Regions from separate parts of the Streptomyces sp. NPDC002138 genome, predicted to be linked through region 1. Evidence: riboswitches for the same ligand, from Rfam matches in the RefSeq annotation. Region 1 holds a riboswitch; each other region holds the start of a gene.
What was found. Region 1 has a riboswitch for cyclic di-AMP ahead of ABT084_RS29640 (transglycosylase family protein). Riboswitches for the same ligand answer to the same signal wherever they lie in the genome.
Positions count from the first base shown of each region.

Region 2: another riboswitch for cyclic di-AMP. It lies ahead of ABT084_RS07835 (LysM peptidoglycan-binding domain-containing protein); the one in region 1 lies ahead of ABT084_RS29640 (transglycosylase family protein).
Region 3: another riboswitch for cyclic di-AMP. It lies ahead of ABT084_RS28540 (M23 family metallopeptidase); the one in region 1 lies ahead of ABT084_RS29640 (transglycosylase family protein).

Region 1 is NZ_JBEOXE010000060.1:331-7,915, reverse strand. Features, by position in the region: gene ABT084_RS29655 (globin domain-containing protein) at 1-348, opposite strand, end outside; gene ABT084_RS29650 (cytochrome P450 family protein) at 470-1,804, shown strand; gene ABT084_RS29645 (transglycosylase family protein) at 1,942-2,970, shown strand; cyclic di-AMP (ydaO/yuaA leader) riboswitch at 3,246-3,421, shown strand; gene ABT084_RS29640 (transglycosylase family protein) at 3,424-4,131, shown strand; gene eno (phosphopyruvate hydratase) at 4,385-5,671, shown strand; gene ABT084_RS29630 (FtsB family cell division protein) at 5,803-6,285, shown strand; gene ABT084_RS29625 (DUF501 domain-containing protein) at 6,327-6,896, shown strand; gene ABT084_RS29620 (Ppx/GppA phosphatase family protein) at 6,893-7,585, shown strand, end outside.
Region 2 is NZ_JBEOXE010000008.1:166,533-174,117, forward strand. Features, by position in the region: gene ABT084_RS07825 (LysR substrate-binding domain-containing protein) at 1-547, opposite strand, end outside; gene ABT084_RS07830 (dihydrodipicolinate synthase family protein) at 620-1,603, shown strand; cyclic di-AMP (ydaO/yuaA leader) riboswitch at 1,887-2,101, shown strand; gene ABT084_RS07835 (LysM peptidoglycan-binding domain-containing protein) at 2,106-2,924, shown strand; gene ABT084_RS07840 (hypothetical protein) at 2,918-4,912, opposite strand; gene ABT084_RS07845 (DUF5682 family protein) at 4,918-7,585, opposite strand, start outside.
Region 3 is NZ_JBEOXE010000054.1:30,825-38,409, forward strand. Features, by position in the region: gene ABT084_RS28525 (DNA gyrase/topoisomerase IV subunit A) at 1-1,026, opposite strand, end outside; gene ABT084_RS28530 (M16 family metallopeptidase) at 1,214-2,566, shown strand; gene ABT084_RS28535 (M16 family metallopeptidase) at 2,587-3,954, shown strand; cyclic di-AMP (ydaO/yuaA leader) riboswitch at 4,138-4,293, shown strand; gene ABT084_RS28540 (M23 family metallopeptidase) at 4,307-5,113, shown strand; gene ABT084_RS28545 (GntR family transcriptional regulator) at 5,297-5,962, shown strand; gene ABT084_RS28550 (HPr family phosphocarrier protein) at 6,179-6,460, opposite strand; gene ABT084_RS28555 (bifunctional acetate--CoA ligase family protein/GNAT family N-acetyltransferase) at 6,683-7,585, shown strand, end outside.

The DNA.
Region 1 (7,585 bases):
GCTCCACGCCTCCTCGACGACCGGGGTCCAGGCGGGCCCGCTGGCCTCGGCGAGCGCGGCGAGCAGGCTGGCGCCGACGGCGTCGTAGTGCTCGGGGCGCGCGAGGAACTTGCGGTGGTCGCGGCCGAGGTCGCGGAGATAGGGGATGAGGGTCTCGTCGTCGATGTGCGCGATCACATGGGTGAGGGCGGCGAAGAGCCGGTCCCGCTGGCGTTCCATGTCCGGGGCGGCGGCCGGGAAGAGCTCACGAATGCCGGGATTGTTCCAGAACAGATGGGTGTAGAAGTACTTGACCGCGTGCTCGGCCCGTCGCTCCACCACGGCGAAACTGCTCTTCAAGATCCTCACATCCACAAGAGCGACAGTAGGAGCGGCCGCGATCCCGGGGTCAAGGGAAGGGTGATCTACGGCCAGCCGCGGAAAACCAGTCATATGGGATGACCGGCGAGGGGCGGGGTACGGTCGGCGGGTGCACCAGGAAACCCCCGCCGAGCCCCCTGCCGAGTCCTCCGCCGAGGCTGCCGCCGAGCCCGCCGCCGAGCCCGCCGCCGGCCGCGAAGGCGGCTGCCCCGCCGCCGGACCCGAACTCTTCACGTGGGAGTTCGCGACCGACCCGTATCCCGCCTACGCCTGGCTGCGCGAGCACGCACCCGTGCACCGCACCAAGCTGCCCAGCGGGGTCGAGGCCTGGCTGGTCACCCGGTACGCCGACGCCCGGCAGGCCCTCGCCGACCAGCGGCTGAGCAAGAACCCGGTGCACCACGCCGAGCCGGGCAAGACGGGCATTCCCGGCGAGCGCAGCGCGGGCCTGATGACGCACCTGCTCAACATCGACCCGCCGGACCACACGCGGCTGCGGCGCCTGGTGTCGAAGGCGTTCACCCCGCGCAGGGTCGCCGAGTTCGCCCCGCGGGTCCAGGAGTTGACCGACCGGCTCATCGACGCCTTCGCGGAGAAGGGGGAGGCCGACCTGATCCACGAGTTCGCCTTTCCGCTCCCCATCTACGCCATCTGCGACCTGCTCGGCGTACCGCGCGAGGACCAGGACGACTTCCGCGACTGGGCCGGGATGATGATCCGCCACGGCGGCGGGCCGCGCGGCGGCGTCGCCCGCTCCGTGAAGAAGATCCGCGCCTATCTCGGAGAGCTGATCCACCGCAAGCGCGACGACCTGGGCGACGACCTCATCTCGGACCTGATCCGGGCGAGCGACCACGGCGACCATCTGACGGAGGCCGAGGCCACCGCCATGTGCTTCGTGCTCCTCTTCGCCGGGTTCGAGACCACCATCAACCTGATCGGCAACGGCACCTACGCCCTGATGCGCAACCCGCGTCAGCGCGCGCTCCTCCAGGAGTCCCTCTCCGCCGGCGAGTCCGCTCTGCTGGCGACCGGGATCGAGGAGCTGCTCCGCTACGACGGACCCGTGGAGCTGGCGACGTGGCGCTATGCGACCGAGCCGCTGACCCTGGGCGGCCAGGACGTCCCGGCGGGCGATCCGGTGCTCGTGGTCCTCGCGGCGGCCGACCGCGACCCCGCGCGGTTCGAGGATCCGGACACCCTGGACCTCTCGCGGACCGACAATCAGCACCTCGGATACGGACACGGCATCCACTACTGTCTGGGCGCTCCGCTGGCCCGGCTGGAGGGCCAGACGGCGCTCGCGAGTTTGCTGACGCGTCTACCCGATCTGGAACTCGCCATTCCCCCCGAGGAGCTGCGCTGGCGCGGCGGACTGATCATGCGTGGCCTGCGCACGCTTCCCGTCCGCTTCACACCCCCAAACGTTTCAGATGCGGAATAAACCCTTCCATGGGCCTCAACTGACGCAGAGTCAACTCTGTGACCTCGACGTGATCTGCGCATCATCGACTTGTGACAAGCGTTCGAACCCGGCTAGGTTCGCGTCGCCCCCCACCGCCACGCGAAAGGTCCACCCTCATGCGTTCCGGGAACGGCCGCCACAGACGCCCCCGTCAGGTCCCCGCCCTTGTCGTCACCGCCGGAGTCGCCGGCTCCGCACTCGCTCTACCGCTGTTCGCCGCCTCCGGCGCGAACGCGGCGGAGACCACCACCTGGGACAGGGTGGCGGAGTGCGAGAGCGGCGGGACCTGGAGCGCCGACTTCGGCAGCGGGTCGTACGGCGGCCTCCAGTTCACCCTGGAGCAGTGGAAGAGCGCGGGCGGGCTGGAGTTCGCGGCGCGGCCCGACCTCGCCAGTCGCTCGCAGCAGATCGCGATCGCCGAGCGCGTGCTCGCCTCGCAGGGGCCGCAGGCCTGGCCGCTGTGCGGGGAGTCCTCGGGACTCACCCGCACCGGCCCCGCGCCCACCGTCGATCCGGGCACGCCCGGCCATTCCGCTTCGGTCGCGCCGACCCCGGTGCGCCCCGAGGGCACCCCGGCTCCGGTCGGCGGCCCGGCCCCCGCGTCGACGCCGACCTCGACCGGTCACATCCCCGGGGCCACCACCTCGCCCAGCGCCCCGCCGGCGATGCCCGACTCCCCGCTGACCTCCGTACTGCCCGTCATGCCGGCCCCGGACCCGCTGTCCGGCGGCCCCGGCGCGCCGACGGGGCACACGGGCACGCCCGCTCCGGCCACGCCCGGCACCCCGGCGCTCCCGACCGGCCCGTCGACCTCGCCGTCCGGCATTCCGGCTCCCGCGACCTCGACCCCGGCGAACCCGGCGGCCCCGTCGACGCCTTCCGGCTCCGTGGCCCTCCCGCAGGGCGAAACGGGCGAGGGTGGCGGAAAGCACCGCGGAACGCCCGCCGCCGAGGCTCCGAACGCCCCTGACGCCCTGTCGGACCCGACGTACACCGTCAAGAGCGGCGACAACCTGACGGCCATCGCGAAGGCCAAGGGAGTCGAGGGTGGCTGGAATGCCCTTTACGAGGCCAATCAGCAGGTCATCGGGCATGATGCCGACCTGATCACCCCGGGGCAGAATCTCGATCTAAGCCATAAATAGGGGCACTTAGGGCGGGAAGATCGCCGTGTATGTCCCTTTCGTGCAAGTGAGACATGCATCTCTTCCGTTCAACTGGCGTGTCCTGGTCGGCGACTGCCGGAAACCCCGCTCTCACCTGCGCAAACACCCGCCCCGGGAGCGCAAGTAGGGCCCGTTTCTCCCCGATGTCCCTCGTTGAACATCGGGGAGAGACCTGTCTACCTTCTGAATCGCTCGCCACCGCGGGCTCCTTCGACCGCATCGCCGAATCCTGCCGGCGGACGGAGGAAACAGTCGTCGCGCAAGCGCCGAAGGCAGGAGCGGGGGAACCAAGGTAAGTGCCGGAACCGGCCATTGAGAGATGGTCACGGAACCGGCTTGGGGTTAAGCCGCGCACCTCCTCGGTGCGCGACCGGGCAACTCATCCGCCCGAACCCGACAGCTCACTTCGCAGGCGTCGGTGAGGAGAAAACCATGCTGCTTTCCGGCAAGGGCAAGCACCGTCGCGCCTCCAAGGCCACCCGTGTCGTCACCCTCGTCGGTGTCGCCGGTGTCGCCGTGGCGGCTCCGCTGATGACCGCCGGCGCCGCGAGCGCCGCGACCGCCTCCCAGTGGGACGCCGTCGCCGCGTGCGAGTCCGGCGGCAACTGGTCCATCAACACGGGCAACGGCTACTACGGCGGCGTTCAGTTCTCGTCCTCCACCTGGGCCGCCTACGGCGGCAAGGCCTACGCCCCGCAGGCCAACCAGGCCACCAAGTCGCAGCAGATAGCCATCGCCGAGAAGGTCCTCAAGGGCCAGGGCAAGGGCGCGTGGCCGTCCTGTGGCGTGGGCCTGTCGAGCTCCTCCTACAACGGTGGTTCGGCCGAGACCCCCAGCAAGCCGAAGCCGCAGAGCAAGCCGGAGAAGAAGGCCGAGCCGAAGCAGGAGACCAAGCGCCCCGAGGCCCCGGTCACCCGTTCCGAGCGCGCCGAGACCCCGGCCCCCACCAAGTCCGCCCCGGCGGCCGAGGCTCCCAAGACGGGCAACGGCTCCTACGAGGTCAAGTCGGGCGACACCCTCGGCACCATCGCCCAGGCGAACGGCGTCAAGGGCGGCTGGCAGCAGGTGTTCGAGCTGAACAAGGACATCGTCAAGGACGCCGACCTGATCTTCCCGGGGCAGAAGCTGAAGCTCAGCTGAATCCCGCGGTAACACTCGCGTTCCCCACCGCCCGGCGCGTATCCCCTCACGCGCCGGGCGGTGGTGCGTCCGGGGCCGGCATCCCGCCCAGGCGTTGCCGTATGTCACGTAAGAGGGGTATTCAGACCCTTTTTCATCCCACGGAGCGGCTGGTCGGCCGACCGAGTGCCCGGAGCCGGTTAGGCTCTAAGCGGCAAGGCCGTCCCACGGCCTGACACGCCACCGCACACCCAGCGTCACATCCCAGAAGGAGATGCTCGTGCCGTCCATCGACGTCGTCGTAGCCCGGGAAATCCTGGACTCCCGAGGCAATCCCACGGTCGAGGTCGAGGTTGGCCTCGACGACGGCAGCACCGGCCGTGCTGCAGTTCCGTCCGGCGCCTCCACCGGTGCATTCGAGGCCATCGAGCTTCGTGACGGTGACCCCAACCGCTACATGGGCAAGGGCGTCGAGAAGGCCGTCCTCGCCGTCATCGAGCAGATCGGCCCGGAGCTCGTCGGCTACGACGCCACCGAGCAGCGTCTGATCGACCAGGCCATGTTCGACCTGGACGGCACCGACAACAAGGGCTCCCTGGGCGCCAACGCGATCCTCGGCGTCTCCCTGGCCGTGGCCCACGCCGCGTCCGAGGCCTCGGACCTCCCGCTCTTCCGCTACCTCGGCGGCCCGAACGCGCACCTGCTGCCCGTTCCGATGATGAACATCCTCAACGGTGGGTCGCACGCCGACTCCAACGTCGACATCCAGGAGTTCATGATCGCCCCGATCGGCGCGGAGTCCTTCTCCGAAGCCCTTCGCTGGGGTGCCGAGGTCTACCACACCCTCAAGAAGGTCCTGCACACCAAGGGCCTCTCGACCGGTCTGGGCGACGAGGGCGGCTTCGCGCCGAACCTGGAGTCCAACCGCGCCGCGCTCGACCTCATCGTCGAGGCCATCAAGCAGGCCGGTTACGTCCCGGGCAAGGACATCGCGCTCGCGCTCGACGTCGCCGCGTCCGAGTTCTACAAGGACGGCAAGTACGAGTTCGAGGGCCAGTCCCGCTCGGCCGCCGAGATGACCGAGTACTACGAGGAGCTCGTCTCCGCGTACCCGATGGTCTCCATCGAGGACCCGCTGTACGAGGACGACTGGGCCGGCTGGAAGACCCTCACCGACAAGCTGGGCACCAAGGTCCAGATCGTCGGCGACGACCTCTTCGTCACCAACCCGGAGCGCCTCGCCCGCGGCATCGAGGAGGGCTCGGCCAACGCCCTGCTCGTCAAGGTGAACCAGATCGGTTCGCTGACCGAGACCCTGGACGCCGTCGAGATGGCCCAGCGCAACGGCTTCAAGTGCATGATGTCGCACCGCTCCGGCGAGACCGAGGACGTCACCATCGCCGACCTCGCCGTCGCCGTGAACTGCGGCCAGATCAAGACCGGCGCCCCGGCCCGCTCGGACCGCGTCGCCAAGTACAACCAGCTGCTGCGCATCGAGGAGATCCTCGACGACGCCGCGGTGTACGCGGGCCGCTCCGCCTTCCCGCGCTTCAAGGGCTGATCTCCTTCGGGACCGGCTTCCGCGGGGTTAATCCCCGCGGGGCCTGACAGCCTCCGTACGTCCCCGCGCTCGGTCCCGTACCGTGTGCGGGGACGTATTGCTGTGTGCGCGCACCAGGGGAGGCGGGGTCAATGGCCGGGAACCGGGATCGGTTCTCCACCTTCTCGACCGCTACCAGGCTCAAGCAGCTCGGTGAGCGGACCGCGGCCCACGTCTACCGCTCGCAGTCGCGGCGTCAGGTCCGGCGCAGCCGGCTGACCGGCCGGGCCGCGCTGCTGGTGCTGGTCCTCTGTACCCTGGTCGTCGCCCTCGCGTATCCCATGCGCCAGTACGTCTCCCAGCGCTCGGAGATCGCGGACCAGCAGCGGACCGCCGACCGGGCGCGCAAGCGGCTGGACGAACTCCGCGACGAGAAGGCCCGCTGGCAGGACCGGGCGTACGCGGAGCAGCAGGCGCGCCGCCACCTGCACTACGTACGGCCCGGGGAGACCGGCTTCACGATGGTCGACTCCGAGGCCGCGGAGCACCGCGGCACCGGCACGGCGACGGCCGACCGGCCCTGGTACTCGAACGTCTGGGACGGCATCGACAAGGCCGACCGCCCCGCCGAATGACGTTCACCGACCGACCTCTTACCGAAAGACGCACCCCAGGCATGCAGACGCCCCCGCCCCAGACCGCACGGACCGAGCCGACGGACGCGGACATCGCCGCGTTCGAGCAGCAGCTCGGCCGCCCGCCGCGCGGACTGCGCGCCATCGCGCACCGCTGTCCCTGCGGGCAGCCCGACGTGGTCGAGACCGCCCCGCGACTGCCCGACGGCACGCCGTTCCCCACGCTGTACTACTTGACCTGCCCGCGGGCCGCCGGTGCCATCGGCACGCTGGAGGCCAACGGCGTGATGAAGGAGATGCAGGCGCGCCTCGCCACGGACCCGGAGCTGGCCGCCGCCTACCGGGCCGCGCACGAGGACTACATCACCCGGCGCGACGCGATCGAGGTGCTGGAGGGCTTCCCGAGCGCGGGCGGCATGCCCGACCGCGTCAAGTGCCTGCACGTGCTGGTGGGTCACTCGCTGGCCGCGGGTCCCGGCGTGAACCCGTTCGGCGACGAGGCCCTCGCGATGCTGCCCGAGTGGTGGGCCAAGGGCGCCTGCGTCACGCCGTGCGCGGAGAAGAAGGCGGAGCAGCCGGAGACGGCGGAGCAGCCGGAGACCGGCGCGTGACGCGCGTCGCGGGCATCGACTGCGGTACGAACTCCATCCGCCTGCTGGTCGCCGACTGCACCCCGGAGACGGGCGAGCTGATCGAGCTGGACCGGCGGATGACCATCGTCCGGCTCGGCCAGGGCGTGGACAAGACCGGCCGGCTGGCTCCGGAGGCCCTGGAGCGCACCTTCGCGGCCTGCCGCGAGTACGCCGCGGTGATCAAGGAGCTGGGCGCCGAGCGGGTCCGCTTCGTGGCCACCTCGGCCTCGCGCGACGCGGAGAACCGGGACGATTTCGTCCGGGGCGTGCTGGACATCCTGGGCGTGGAGCCCGAGGTGATCAGCGGTGAGCAGGAGGCGGAGTTCTCCTTCACCGGCGCCACCAAGGCGCTGACGGGCCGCGACGACCTGGCGAAGCCGTACCTCGTCGTGGACATCGGCGGCGGCTCCACCGAGTTCGTGGTCGGCGACGACCACGTGCGCGCCGCGCGCTCGGTCGACGTGGGCTGCGTCCGGATGACCGAACGCCACCTGGTCGTCGACGGGGTCGTCACCGACCCGCCGACCGGGGCTCAGGTCGCGGCCATACGGGCCGACATCGAGGCCGCGCTGGACCTGGCGGCCGAGTCGGTGCCGCTGGGCGACGCGCGGACGCTGGTGGGCCTGGCGGGCTCGGTGACCACGGTCGCGGGCATCGCGCTGGGGCTG
Region 2 (7,585 bases), on a different contig from region 1:
CCGCGGGGCCGGGCGGGGCCGGTTCCGCGAGGTACATCGCCTCACGGAACAGCGGCTCGGCCGTCAGGCCCGGCTCCTCGGGCGCGGGAACGAAGTCGTACTCGTGGACCAGCGCCACATCCAGGTCACCGGCCCGCAGGGCGTCCGCGACGGCGGCGGGGTCGGTCTCCGAGACCATCGCCTCGAGGGCCGGGTGGCGCCGGGCGAGGGTGACGAGGGCCGCGGGCACGATGGCCCGGGTCGCGGTCGGGAAGGCACCGACGCGCAGGGCCCCGGCCGGCCCGCCCCGGGCTTCGGCGAGATCCGCCTCGGCCTGTTCCAGGCGCTCCAGCACCGCTTCCGCGTGGCCGACCAGATGGTGACCGGCGGGGGTGAGCCGGACCCGGCGGCCGGTGCGCTCCAGCAGGGGCAGACCCGCCTCGCGCTCGAGGACGGAGAGCTGCTGGGAGACGGCCGAGGGGCTGAAGGCCAGCGCCTCGGCGACGGCGGCGATGGTGCCGCGGCGGGCGAGTTCGCGCAGCAGGCGCAGGCGGCGTAGGTCGAGCATCGGCTCAGCTTACGGGTAGGGAAAGAAATGCGAACTGGACCCGATGCTCGGGGTCCGGCCACCCTCGTACCCATGGCGCAGAAGCAGCAGACGGCACAGGACACGGTGGCCGGACCCGCCCACCCCACGACCCCCGCCCACCCCACGACCACCTCCCACCCCACAACCCCCTTCCTGCACGGCATCCACGTACCGCTCATCACCCCCTTCGACGCGTCCGGCGGCGTCGCCCTGGACGCCCTGGAGGCCCTGGCCCACGAGGTGCTCACGGCGGGCGCGACCGGCATCGCCGCCCTCGGCACGACCGCCGAGGCCGCGAGCCTGGACGAGGCGGAACGCGACGCGGTCACCGAGGTGTGCGCCCGGGTCTGCCGGGAGCGCGGGGCGTTCCTGAGCGTGGGGGCGGGGAGCAGCGGCACCCGGGCGAGCGAGGCCGCGCTGGAGCGGCTGCGGCGGTGGCCGGAGGCCCGGGCCGCGCTGGTGACCGTCCCGTCGTTCGTGCGGCCCTCGGCGGCGGGGGTGCTGGCGCACTTCGAGCGGCTGGCGGCGCTCGCTCCCGTACCGCTGATCGTCTACCACATCCCCTACCGGACCGGTCAGCCCCTGCACGCCCGGGCGCTGCGGGCGCTCGGGGCACTGCCCGGGGTCGCGGGGGTCAAGTACGCCGTGGGCGGCATCGACGAGGACACGGTGGCACTGCTGGGCGAACTGCCGGACGGGTTCACGGTGATGGCGGGCGACGACGCGTACGTCTCGCCCCTGCTCGCCCTCGGGGCCGGCGGCGGGATCCTGGCCTCGGCACATCTGGCCACGGACCGGTTCGCCGCGCTCGACGCGGCGTGGCGGGCGGGTGACGCGGTGGGGGCCCGGGCGCTGGGGCACGCGCTGGCCCGGCTGTCGGCGGCCGTGTTCACCGAGCCGAATCCGGTGGTGCTGAAGGGGGTGCTGCACGCGCAGGGGCGGATCCCGACGCCCGATGTGCGGCTGCCGCTGCTGCCGGCCGGCCGGACCTCGGTGCGAGAGGCTTTGCGCCGGCTCGCGGAGCTGCCTGAATAAGTATGTATGGGTGATTTGCCCTTGAATGCGGTAGGGGCGGGCCTCCGGTGATGTGAGTCACGCCGGACGGCCCCCCTCCAAGTCCCCCGCGAGGCCTGCGGAACGCGTAATTCCGGGCGCCGCAATGAAATTCGGCATTCCCCGCCCGGCACGGCCGGGATGAATTCCACCGGCCGGTATCGATATACCGATCACCGCGTGGAATTCAAGTCCTTGCTCCCTGCCTCCCCCCTCGCTTACGGTCACCGCAATCCGGGTGGACCGCCAAATCCTGCCGCCACCCGGGAACCCATCCCACTCACGTACGGCAGGAGCGGGGGAACCAGGTAGGCCGCCGGTCCGGATCTTGAATCCGGACGGGCTCGGGGTGAAGTCGCGCCACTGACACGCATGTCTCCTTCATGTCTCACGCATGTCTGGAACATGCCGTGCCACGGCGCGGCCGGACAGCTCCCGTCCGAACCCGACAGCTCACCTCGCAGGCGACGGAGAGGAATTCGCCATGTCCGCAACGGGCAAGCACCGCCGTCCCAAGACCAGCCAGCTCGCCCGACTGCTCGCCGTCGCGGGCACCGGTGGCATCGCACTCGCTCTCCCCCTGATCAGCGCTTCCGGCGCCGAGGCCGCGCAGCCGGCGGCCCAGCCGGCCACGACCACCACCTCGGCCGCGGCCTCGGTTTCGACCTCGGTTTCGACCTCGGTTTCCGGCGTTGCCGCAAAGGCGGCCGCACCCAAGATCTATTCCGTGGTGGCGGGTGACACCCTTTCCAAGATCGCACAATCGCATTCCGTGAGCGGCGGCTGGAAGAAGCTGTACGAGGACAATCGCGCGGTGGTCGGCAGCGACCCGTCGGTCATTCGGCCGGGCACCAAGCTGACGATCGGCGGCCCGGCGAAGGCGAGTTCGGGAACGGCGGCCGCCACGACGGCGCCCGCGGCGCGGGGTTCCGCGGCCGAGCCCGCCCGGGCCGACCGTTCCGCGCGGCCCACCACGCTGTTCGCCAACAACCTCGACGGCTGGATCCGGCAGTCGCTGGAGATCATGGCCCAGCACGGAATTCCCGGTACCTACGACGGAATTCGCCGCAACGTGCTGCGCGAGTCCTCGGGCAACCCCCTCGCGATCAACAACTGGGACTCCAACGCGGCGGCGGGCATCCCCTCCAAGGGCCTCCTCCAGGTGATCGACCCCACCTTCCGGGCGTACCACGTGCCCGGAACCGCGGCCGACTCCTACGACCCGGTCGCGAACATCACCGCGGCCTGCAACTACGCCGCCGCCCGCTACGGCTCGATCGACAACGTCAACAGCGCCTACTGAGCCGAAGCACACCAGGACGCGGCCACCAACGACCGCTGCGCGGCGTGCAGATGGGTGGCCGCGGCCAGCCAGGCCCACGCGTAGCGGTCAGCCCCGGGATCGACGAGGCGGCCGAAGACGTCCCGGGAGCGCCGGTCCGCCTCGGCGGCCAGCTCCGCGGTCAGCTCCCCGGCCGCCGCGAACCCGGCCCGGCGCAGCGGTTCCGGACCCCCGGCCGGGGCGAGATCGCCCCGCGCCGCCTCCGCCACCGCCCGGCGGCCCCCCGCGACCCCGGATTCCAGCAGCCGTCGAACCCGCCAGAGCGGTGAGTCGCGCAGCGGATCCGGGGTCGTCGGCAGGTGCGGAGTGTTCGGCATGGGCGGTACGGGCGGTACGTCCGGTACGCCCGCGGCGGGTCCCGGGGCTCCGGCCGGGAGGTGGGCCCCCTGGAGCCGGTCGTAGCCGAGGTCGGCCCGGCCCAGCCACTCCGGCGGCAGCCGCAGCGTGTACGCCGCTCCGGGCACCGGGCCGACGGCGAGCGGGCGCAGGGTGGCGGCCCGGTCCGGATCGGGCCGCCCCAGCACGCGCAGCGCCATCCCGGGACGCTCCGCGAGGCGGCGCAGGTTCGCGGTGTGCGGCAGCTCCGGGTGCGGATGGGCCGGGACCAGGCCGATCAGCGGCGCGTCCGGACGTACCGAGCCGTCGGGCGACAGCTCGCGCACCAGCAGCCGGTCCCCCGCCGGGCCGACCACCAGCACGTCACAGCCGAGCAGCCCGGGGTCGGCGGTGGGCCACCCGGTCGCGGAGCCGGCCAGGGCCCGGGCCACCGCGTCGGCGGCCGGGCGGGCGAAGAGGGCGGCCGCGGCCGGTTCCGCGCTCCAGTCGATCCCGCGCAGCGGAGTCGCCCGTACCCCGCGGCCCGCACCGAGGCGGCCGTCCTCGGAGACCGTGGCCCCCGACACCAGCAGACCGCCCCGCGCCAGACCGGCGTGGTCGAGGGCGGCGCCGCCGAGCGCCACGGAGGCGGATCCGGCGCCACGGGCCCGGGCCAGGCCGCCGGGGCGGACGTCGGCGAGGGTGTAACGGGCGCCGTCGGAGCCGACGAGGTGGGTGACCACTCCCCCGTGCCCGGCGGCGGAGAGCACCGGCTCCCGGCACAGACCGTGCACGCGCAGGCTGCCGCCGGAGCGGTAGCCGCGCCGCGCACCGCCGGGGTCCGGCACCGCGGCGGTGTACAGCAGCTCCCGGAAAGCTCCGGTCAGCTCGGTCAGGCGCTGGGCCGCACTGCGCTCGCGGGCGGCGCGCAGCCCGCGGACCACCCGGAGCGCGGCAGCCTCGGCGCGCGGCAGCCCCGCGAGGCGCGCGGTGTGGGCGGCCCGGAGCAGCTCGGCCTGGACGACGGCTCCGCCCGCGGGGACCCCCGCCGCCAGTGCCACGGCGGCCGCCTCCCACAGGGCCGCGGCGGCCACCACCTGCGCGGCGGTCAGCGGGGGTTCGGGCTCGAGTGCGGGTGGGAGTTCCGGTTCCGGTTCGGCGGCCGGCTCGGAGGGGGTGCGGGGTGCGGTGGTGCCGGGCTCGTGACGGTCCTGGACGGCGGACCCGGCTCCCGGATCCGGCTCTTCCGGTTCCGCGGCGGGTTCCTTTTCCGCGGCGGGTTCCTTGGGTTCGGCGAGCGGGGACACCGCGAGGGCCGCGGTGCGGTGGAGGCAGCGGGGGTTCAGGAGGCAGCTGCAGGTGGCCTGGCCGGGATCGGTGACCGTCCCGGAGGGTCCGGGTCGCAGGGTGACCAGGGCGTCTTCGCCGAAGCGGTAGGAGACGCTCCCGTCGGCCGCCGTGAGGGCCGGCGGACTGCCCGCCGCGCAGGTTTCGACGGTGGCGTCGAGCTTCTTGCGCAACCGGGGGCTGAGCTGCCCGACGGCCTCGGCGAGCACGTCGGCGGCCACCGGCGCGAGCGCGGCGGCCCGATCGGTGCCGCCCGCTCCGGTGCCGGCCGTATCGGTGTCGGGGATGGGGATCACGGGCGGTCTCCACGGAGGCGGTCGCCGACCCAGCGGGCCAGGGCGAGGGGGCTGAGGGCGGCCACCGGCATTCCGGCCGCGACGAGTTGCCGGGCGACCGGGACGGAGTAGCGGGGCGTACCGGAATCGTCGAGGGCGGCGCAGCCCATCAGACGGGCCCCCGAGGCGGCCAGCGCGCGGACCTCGCCGAGCAGCCCGCCGAGCGGCCCGCCCTCCTCGAAGTCGCTGACCACGACGACCAGCGTGCGGCTCGGCACGGTGATCAGCGAGCGCGCGTGCGCGAGCCCGGCGGCGATGTGCGTACCGCCGCCGACCCGTACTTCGAGCAGTAGCGACAAGGGGTCCTCGACCTGGCCCGTGAGGTCAACCACCTCCGTGGAGAAGGCGAGGAAGTGGGTGGAGAGCATGGGAACTCCCGCCAGTACGGCGGCGGTCAGCGCGGACCAGACGACCGAGGCCTCCATCGAACCGGAGACGTCGACGACGAGGATCAGCCGCCAGTCGGCCTCGCGGTTCACCCGGGTGCTGAACACCGGCCGTTCGGGTACGACGACCACCCGGCCGTCGTCCAGCCTGCGGGCGTGCGCCAGATTGGCCCGCAGGGTCCGGGGCAGGTCCAGCATGCCGCCGGGGCGGCGGGTGGGGCGCGGGGTGGACAGGCCCGAGAGGGCCGGGCGCAGCCGGGTGGCCAGCTCCTTGCGCACCTCCTCGACCAGCCGTTTCACCAGGGGTCGCAGCCTGGCGAGCTGCTGTTCGGGCAGCCCTCCGGCGAGGGAGAGCACCGAGGTGAGCAGCTCCACGGAGGGCCGTACGGAAGCGGGGGCGAGCTGGGTCAGTACGTCGGTGCGGCCCGCTCCGGCGGCCGCGGCGAGCACCTCTTCCCGTACGTCGGTCCCGAAGAGCGCTTCCAGCTCCTCGGCCCACTCGCGCGCCGTGGGGAACGAGGCCTCGCGGCCGCCGCCGCTCCCACCGCCGTCGAGGTCGCTCGCGCCCTCGCCGCGGCCGGCGCCGTACAGCTCGTCCAGGGCGTGGGCGTAGCGGCGGGCTCCGGCGGAGAGCCGGTCGTGGTGGCGGCCCAGGAGCAGGCGCCAGCGGTCGGGCGGGGTGAGCCGGTGCGGGGCGGCGGGCTCGGGGCGGGGGTCTCCCGCCGGGGCGGGCACGGGGGTGGGGACGGTCGCGGGGGTTCCGGCGGTGCGGGGGACGGGCAGCGGTACCGGCAACGGGAGCGCCGCGAGGGCGGCGAGGCCCGCGGCGTCCGCGGCGGCCCACCGGGCCAGCAGGGCGGGCGGCGCGTCGAGGGACAGGTCGATCCGGTCGCCGAGGCGTTCCGTGACGGTGTCCAGGAGCCGGTCGCGGGCCGCCGGGGCGAGGGCGTCGAAGCCGCCGCGCAGGGCGGGGAGCCGGTCCAGGAACTCCTGGTCGGCGAGGCGGTCGATGCGGTCCAGGAGGGGGGTGAGGGCGGCCGGGGAGGAGTCGAGGAGCGGGCCGGCGGCGGTGAACAGGCCCGCGAGGCGACGGGTGAGCGCGCGGCGGCCGTCGGCGGTGGTGGCGCTGTCGATCCAGCCGGCCGCGCGGTCGCCGAGGTCCGCGGCGGGGTCCAGGTCGAGCAGGACCCGTACGGCGAAGGCCGCGCCCTGCATCAGCGGCGAGGCGGTGGCGGTACGGGTGCCGGTGGCGGGGCCGGTGCCGGTCAGGGTGGCGAGGGACGCGTCCAGCCGCAGCCCGAGGCGATGGGCGGCGGCCCGGTCCGCGAGGGCCACCAGGGCGGCCGCGTCGGCCGGGTCCTCGCTTCCGGCGAGGCCGGGCAGGGCGCGGACGGACGCGTCCAGCAGATCGGCGCCGAGGGCGGTGGTGTCGACCCGGCCGCCGGGGAGGTGGCCGCGCCGCAGCGCCTCCAACAGCTCCAGGGATTCCAGGAGTTCGGGCAGGGTGGCGGCGGCGGGCAGCACTTCGGCGGCCTCCTCCAGCCGGGCCGTCAGGAGTGCGGGCAGATCGCAACGGGCCGCGGCGGCCAGGCCGGTGAGCACCTGGGCGCAGGTCGGGCCGCCCTCGGCGGCGGCGCGGCGGGCGGTGTCGCGCAGGGTTCCGGCGGCCGCCTGCTCGGCCGTGACGCCGCGCACACCCGCGAGATCGAGGCGGGCGGGGACCGAAGGCGTCCAGGAGAGTCGCCACTTGGTGCCGAGGGCCGCGCCGTCGCCGGTCGCGGCGACGGTGAGCTGTTCGCCGTACGCCGCGCCGCACACCAGCAGCCGTTGCAGCAGGACCTCGCGGCGAGCATCCAGGGCGGAGCGCAGCGGGTCGAGGCGGATCTCGCGCGGGGCGGGGTCTTCGGGCGACGGCAGGCGCAGCGCGGCCAGTTCGGCCTCGACGGAGGGGCCGAGGCCGGACCGGGGGGTGTGGGGGGCGGTCCGGCCGCGGGCGGTGCCGATGAGTACGGCCTCCAGGGCGCGGGCCAGCGCCCGGCCGCGGCCCAGGGGTTCGCCCTGGGCCAGGACGGTCGTGACGGCCTCCAGCAGCTCGCCCCGGCCGGGGGCGGGGAGCCCGCGCAGCCGGGCCAGGTCGCAGGCGACGCGCAGGGTTTCGGCGGCCTCCCCGGTCCCGGCGGTGTGCCCGGCGCGGCGGAGCTCCCGGCAGACGGCGGTCACGGCGACGGAGGCCGCGTCG
Region 3 (7,585 bases), on a different contig from region 1:
GCCGAAGGATTCCTCCATCGGCGTCAGCTTGTACAGCTGCTCCAGCACGGCCTCGGGGTGGAAGCCGTTCTTGATCTCGATGACCAGGCGCAGACCGTGCGAGCGGTCCGTGAGGTCCTTCACATCGGCGATGCCCTGGAGCTTCTTCGAACCGACCAGGTCCTTGATCTTCGCGATGACCTTCTCGGGGCCGACCGCGAAGGGCAGTTCGGTGACGACCAGACCCTTGCGGCGGGCCGTCACGTTGTCCACGGAGACCGTCGCGCGGATCCGGAAGGTGCCGCGCCCGTTCTCGTAGGCGTCCTTGATGCCGGACAGGCCCACGATCCGGCCGCCGGTCGGCAGGTCCGGACCCGGGATGAAGCGCATCAGCGCCTCCAGGTCGGCCTCCGGGTAGCGGATCAGGTGCCGGGCGGCGGCGATGACCTCGCCCACGTTGTGCGGGGGCATGTTGGTGGCCATGCCGACCGCGATCCCCGACGCGCCGTTGACCAGCAGGTTCGGGTACGCCGCGGGCAGGACCCCGGGTTCGAGCTCCTGGCCGTCGTAGTTCGGGGTGAAGTCGACGGTGTCCTCGTCGATGGACTCCGTCATGAGCGAGGCGGCGTCGGCCATCCTGGACTCGGTGTACCGCATGGCGGCGGGCGGGTCGTCGTTGCCGAGGGAACCGAAGTTGCCGTGGCCGTCGACCAGCGGCAGGCGCATCGAGAAGGGCTGGGCCATGCGCACGAGGGCGTCGTAGATCGACGCGTCACCGTGCGGATGGAGCTTGCCCATGACCTCGCCGACGACGCGGGCGCACTTCACGTAACCGCGGTCGGGGCGCAGGCCCATCTCGTTCATCTGGTACACGATGCGGCGGTGTACCGGCTTCATGCCGTCCCGGGCGTCGGGCAGGGCGCGGGAGTAGATCACCGAGTACGCGTACTCGAGGAAGGAGCCCTGCATTTCGTCGACGACGTCGATGTCGAGGATCTTCTCCTCGAAATCCTCCGGCGGCGGGGTCTTCGTGCTGCGGCGGGCCATCGCTGCGCGGCTCCTTAACCATGGTGATGGGGGCTGGGTCTGACGCGGACCATTGTGGCCCGAGGCACCGACAACGCCGACTCCGACCCAGGAGTGACCCGGGAACTTCTCCAGGGGCCGACGCGCTTGCATACAGTGACAGGTCTGACGGAATTCTCTACATCGCGATCGAAGGGACCACATGCCCATGGGTCACACGGCCACAGCTCAGGCCGGCTCCGGCGGCCTGACAGCGACCGAGCACCGCCTGGCCAACGGCCTGCGCGTGGTGCTCTCCGAGGACCACCTGACCCCGGTCGCCGCGGTCTGCCTGTGGTACGACGTCGGTTCGCGTCACGAGGTCAAGGGCCGGACCGGTCTGGCTCACCTCTTCGAGCACCTGATGTTCCAGGGCTCGAAGAGCGTCCCCGGGAACGGCCACTTCGAGCTGGTCCAGGGCGCCGGCGGTTCGCTCAACGGCACCACCAGCTTCGAGCGGACCAACTATTTCGAGACGATGCCGACGCACCAGCTGGAACTCGCGCTGTGGCTGGAGGCGGACCGGATGGGCTCGCTGCTGGCCGCATTGGACGAGGAGTCCATGGAGAACCAGCGCGACGTCGTCAAGAACGAGCGCCGCCAGCGCTACGACAACGTCCCCTACGGCACGGCGTTCGAGCGGCTGACCGCCCTCGCCTACCCGGAGGGCCACCCGTACCACCACACGCCGATCGGCTCGATGGCCGACCTGGACGCGGCCTCCCTGGAGGACGCGCGGACCTTCTTCCGCACGTACTACGCGCCCAACAACGCCGTGCTGTCGGTCGTCGGGGACATCGACCCCGAGCAGACGCTCGCCTGGGTCGAGAAGTACTTCGGCACCATCCCCTCGCACGACGGCAAGCAGCCGCCGCGCGACGGCGCGCTGCCCGACACCATGGGCGGCCAGCTGCGCGAGGAGATCGTCGAGGAGGTCCCGGCCCGCGCCCTGATGGCCGCCTACCGGCTCCCGCACGACGGCACCCGCGACTGCGACGCCGCCGACGTGGCGCTGACCATCCTGGGCGGCGGTGACTCCTCCCGGCTCCACAACCGCCTGGTGCGCCGCGACCAGAGCGCCGTGGCCGCCGGTTTCGGCATGCTGCGCCTGGCCGGCGCGCCCTCGCTCGGCTGGCTGGACGTCAAGACCTCCGGCGGGGTCGAGGTACCCGACATCGAGGCCGCCGTCGACGAGGAACTCGCGCGGTTCGCCGCCGAGGGCCCGACGGCCGAGGAGATGGAGCGCGCGCAGGCCCAGCTGGAGCGCGAATGGCTGGACCGGCTGAGCACGGTGGCCGGCCGCGCCGACGAACTGTGCCGCTTCGCGGTCCTCTTCGGCGACCCGCAACTGGCGCTCACCGCCGTCGGCCGCGTCCTCGACATCACCGCCGAGGAGGTCCAGGCCGTGGCCGCCGCCCGCCTGCGTCCGGACAACCGCGCGGTGCTCGTCTACGAGCCGATCGCGGCCGAGGACGCCGAGGAAGCCGCCGAGAACGACGAGAACGAAGGGGTGGAGCAGTGAGCGACACCGCAGCCGTCACGATGACCTTCCACCCCCAGCCGCAGCCCGGCGAGGCCAAGCCGTGGGCGTTCCCCGCCCCCGAGCGCGGCGCGCTGGCGACCGGCCTGACCGTGCTGCGCTGCCACCGGCCCGGCCAGCAGGTGGTGGCCGTCGAGATCAACCTCGAAGCCCCGCTGGACGCCGAGCCGGCCGGGCTGGACGGCGTGGCCACCATCATGGCCCGCGCGCTGTCCGAGGGCACCGACAAGCACTCCGCCGAGGAGTTCGCGGCCGAGCTGGAGCGCTGCGGCGCCACCCTCGACGCGCACGCCGACCACCCGGGCATCCGGGTCTCGCTGGAGGTCCCGGCCTCCCGCCTGGCCAAGGCCCTGGGCCTGCTCGCCGAGGCGCTGCGCGCCCCCGCCTTCGCCGACTCCGAGGTCGACCGCCTGGTGCGCAACCGGCTCGACGAGATCCCGCACGAGCTGGCCAACCCGCAGCGCCGGGCCGCCAAGCAGCTCTCCCAGGAGCTGTTCCCGGCCACGCTGCGGATGTCCCGCCCGCGCCAGGGCACCGAGGAGACGGTCGCCCGGATCGACTCCGCGGCCGTACGCGCCTTCTACGAGGCCCACGTGCGCCCCGCCACGGCCACCGCGGTCGTGGTCGGCGACCTGACCGGCATCGACCTGGACGCCGTCCTGGCGGACACCCTCGGCACCTGGACGGGCAACGCCGCCGCGCCGCTCCCCGTGCCGCCGATCACCGCGGACGACACGGGCCGCGTGGTCATCGTGGACCGGCCGGGCGCGGTCCAGACGCAGTTGCTGATCGGGCGGATCGGCGCGGACCGGCACGACCGGGTCTGGGCGCCCCAGGTGCTGGGCACGTACTGCCTGGGCGGCACCCTGACCTCCCGTCTGGACAAGGTCCTGCGCGAGGAGAAGGGGTACACGTACGGCGTGCGCGCCTTCGGGCAGGTGCTGCGGTCCACGGCCGACGGCACCGGCGCGTCGATGCTCGCCATCAGCGGGTCGGTGGACACCCCGAACACCGGCCCGGCGCTGGACGACCTCTGGAAGGTGCTGCGCACCCTCGCGGAGGGCGGCCTGACCGACGCCGAGCGGGACGTGGCGGTGCAGAACCTGGTGGGCGTCGCCCCGCTCAAGTTCGAGACGGCCGCGTCCGTCGCGGGGACCCTGGCCGACCAGGTCGAGCAGGGCCTGCCGGACGACTACCAGGCGCAGTTGTACGCGCGGCTGGCAGAGACGGGCACGGTGGAGGCCACGTCGGCCGTCGTCAACGCCTTCCCGGTGGACCGTCTCGTCACGGTCCTGGTCGGCGACGCCGCGCAGATCGAGGCGCCCGTGCGGGCCCTCGGAATCGGTGACGTGAGCGTCGTCGCCAACTGAGCGTGCGAGGAGGGGTTCTGGTGGCTTGACCACCAGAACCCCTTTTGTCCGTTTGGTGGAGAGGTTGCTTCTATGTCACGTGACGTAGGTAACAATGGGGCGTGTGTGTTTGGTGATTACCGGATGATCCGCCTAGCGTCGGCCGTGCTGTCCGTCAGTTGTACGCGCCGCACTCGCGGCACCGGGCAGCGATCGCCGAGTCCCCGTCAGGCGCGAGCCTGGGGAGCCGGGGACCCACAGTCCCTGGGGTGAATCGGACCGTCTCGCGAGAGAGGGCCCGTAGGAGACCTTCCTGCTCCGAACCCGTCAGCTAACCCGGTAGGCGAGAAGGAAGGAAAGGATCAGCCCCTTCATGGCGTTCGGCAGCTCTCGTGCCTCCTCCTCCGGCGGCAAGCACCGCGGTTCCAGCCGTCTGAGCCGGAAGACCGCAAGCGTCGCCGGCATAGCCGCCCTCGCCGCCACCGGCGTCGCGGCCACCCTCGCCGCCCCGGCCTTCGCCGCGGACAACCACAGCAGCACCCCTCCGGCCGACTCGAACATGAAGGCCGTCGTCGCCCCCGACCTCGCCGGTGACCTCGAGGCCCAGGCCGACGCCCAGCGCAACGCCGCCGACGCGACCGCCCTCAGGGTGCAGGCCGAGAACGAGGCGCGGACGAAGGCGGCCGAGGCCAAGCGGATGGCCGAGGCCAAGGTCAAGGCCGAGCGCGAGGCCAAGGAGCGTGCGGACCGCGAAGAGGAGCGCAAGCGCCTCAACGCCTTCGTGACGCCGATCGAGGGCTCCTACGTCAGCACCCAGTACGGCGTCGGCGGCAGCATGTGGTCCTCCGGCAGCCACACGGGCATCGACTTCCACGCCGGTGTGGGCACCGTCGTGCGCGCCGTCGGCGCGGGCGTCATCGTCGAGGCCGGCAACGGCGGCGCGTACGGCAACAACATCGTCATCAAGCACAACGACGGTACGTACACCCAGTACGCGCACCTCTCCCGGCTGAGCGTCTCGGCCGGCGAGCAGGTCACCGCCGGGCAGCAGATCGGCCTGTCGGGCGACACCGGCAACGTCAGCGGCGCGCACCTGCACTTCGAGGCCCGCACCGGCCCGTCGTACGGCTCGGACATCAACCCGCTGACCTACCTGCGGGCCCGCGGCGTCAACATCTGATCCCGCCCGCACGGCAGCGTCCCGAAGGCCCCGGCTCATCGAGCCGGGGCCTTCGCGTCGTGCGCGCGGCGCCGGTGGCCCGTCGTGGTCGCTCATTTCCGCCCGTCCTCGGAAAATATCGCGTGTTGCAATAGAGTCGACGCAATGGAATCGGCGGCAGCGGTATTCAGCGGAGGTCCGGTCTTGCGAATTCCCGCGCACGCGGTTTGTACGGCGATCCGCGACGACATCGTTTCCGGGGTCTTCGGACCGGGCGTCCGGCTCACCGAGGAGGTGCTCGCCCGGCGTTACGGAGTCTCCCGCGTCCCCGTCCGCGAGGCCCTGCGCACCCTGGAGTCCGAGGGCTTCGTCACCACCCGCCGGCACGCGGGCGCCTGTGTCGCCGAGCCCACCGAGCAGGAGGCGGCCGACCTGCTGGAGGTCCGGATGCTGCTGGAGCCCCTCGCCGTGGCCCGCGCCGCCCACAGGCGCGGCGAGGCGCACCTCAAGGTGCTGCGGGGGCTGGTCAGGCTGGGGCAGGAGCGGGCCAGGAGGGGGCAGGGGGACGATCTGCGGGCCCTGGGGGGCTGGTTCCACGAGACGCTCGCGCAGGCCTCAGGCAGCCCCGGCCTGATCGCGCTGCTCACCCAGATGCGGCACAAGGTGGCCTGGATGTACGTCGTGGACGCCCCCGTGCGGCCGGTGGAGTCCTGGGCGGAGCACGGCGCGATCGTGGACGCGGTGGCGCGCGGCGACGCGGAGCGGGCGCGGGCGCTGACCGCGGCCCACGCGGACCGCGCGGCGGGGGCGCACCGGCTGCGCGTGAGGACTTCGCAACCTGCCGTAAACACGGCGAGCGGCGGCCTTTAACACGGCGCGTATACAAAGGACGGGTGGGGCGGCTATTTCCGCTTCCCTTTATGACGCCACGGATATCGGCGGCCGGAAGTCGGAAGTCGGCGGTGGATGTCGCGAGTGGATATTCGCGCCCCGGCCGGATGGTCTGGAAAAGCCGCGGAGCCGTGGCCCCCGGGGTTCCGGGAGCCACGGCTCCGCCGTGCGTGGTGCGGGGGCCGGGCCCCGGGGTCAGACGGTCTCGGGGAGCTCTTCGAGGCCCTCGGCGACCAGCTTGGCCAGACGGTCGAGCGCGGCGTCCGCACCCTCGGCGTCGGACGCGAGGATGATCTCCTCGCCGCCCTGGGCGCCCAGGCCCAGGACCGCGAGCATGGACGCGGCGTTGACCGGGTTGCCGTCGGCCTTGGAGATCGTCACCGGGACGCCGGAAGCGGTCGTCGCCCGGACGAAGATCGAGGCGGGACGAGCGTGCAGGCCCTCGGCCCAGCCGACGTTGACGCGGCGCTCTGCCATGGTGATGCCCTTCAGGTTCCAATGGTTGTCTAGACCAGTCTCTCACGGCGCTCTGAATGCTCCGGCCGACTTCCGACCCCCATCCGCCTGCCGTTCGGCCCTCCTCAGCTTGCACTGGTTCGTCCCGGCTCGCCTAGCGCGCCGCGCGCACGCCCCCGGGCCGATGCGGCCCCGGCGACCGCTCTTCCGCCCTCGCCCCAAGGCAGGCTCTAGGGTGGCCTCATGACCACCGCGTCGGACCCCTCGTACCCGGCCCACTGGGAAGCGGACGTCGTGCTGCGCGACGGCGGCACCGCCCGGATCCGCCCCATCACGACCGAGGACGCGGACCGCCTGGTCAGCTTCTACGAACAGGTCTCGGACGAGTCGAAGTACTACCGCTTCTTCGCCCCGTACCCCCGGCTGTCCGCCAAGGACGTGCACCGCTTCACCCACCACGACTACGTGGACCGGGTGGGCCTCGCGGCCACGGTCGGCGGCGAGTTCATCGCGACCGTGCGCTACGACCGGATCGGCGCCGACGGCCGCCCCGCCTCCGGGGCCGCCGACGAGGCCGAGGTCGCCTTCCTCGTCCAGGACGCCCACCAGGGCCGCGGGGTCGCCTCCGCCCTCCTCGAACACATCGGCGCGGTGGCGCGCGAGCGCGGGATCCGCCGGTTCGCCGCCGAGGTGCTGCCCGCCAACACCAAGATGATCAAGGTGTTCAAGGAGGCCGGCTACGAGCAGAAGCGCAGCTTCGAGGACGGCGCGGTCCACCTCACCCTCGACCTCGAACCCACCGCCGAGTCGCTCGCCGTCCAGCGCGCCCGCGAGCAGCGGGCCGAGGCCCGCTCCGTCCAGCGCCTGCTCGCCCCGGGCTCCGTCGCCGTGATCGGCGCCAGCCGCACGGGAACCGGCGTGGGCGCCGCCGCCCTGCGCAATCTGCGCGACAGCGGATTCGACGGCGCGCTGTACGCGGTCAACGACGCCGTGACCTCCGACCTGCTGCTCGGCGTACGGGCGCACCGCACGCTCGGCGGCATCGGGGAGCCGGTCGACCTCGCGGTGGTGGCGGTTCCGGCCGAGCGGGTCCCCGAGGTGGTCGCGGACTGCGGGGAGCACGGGGTGCAGGGCCTGGTGGTGCTC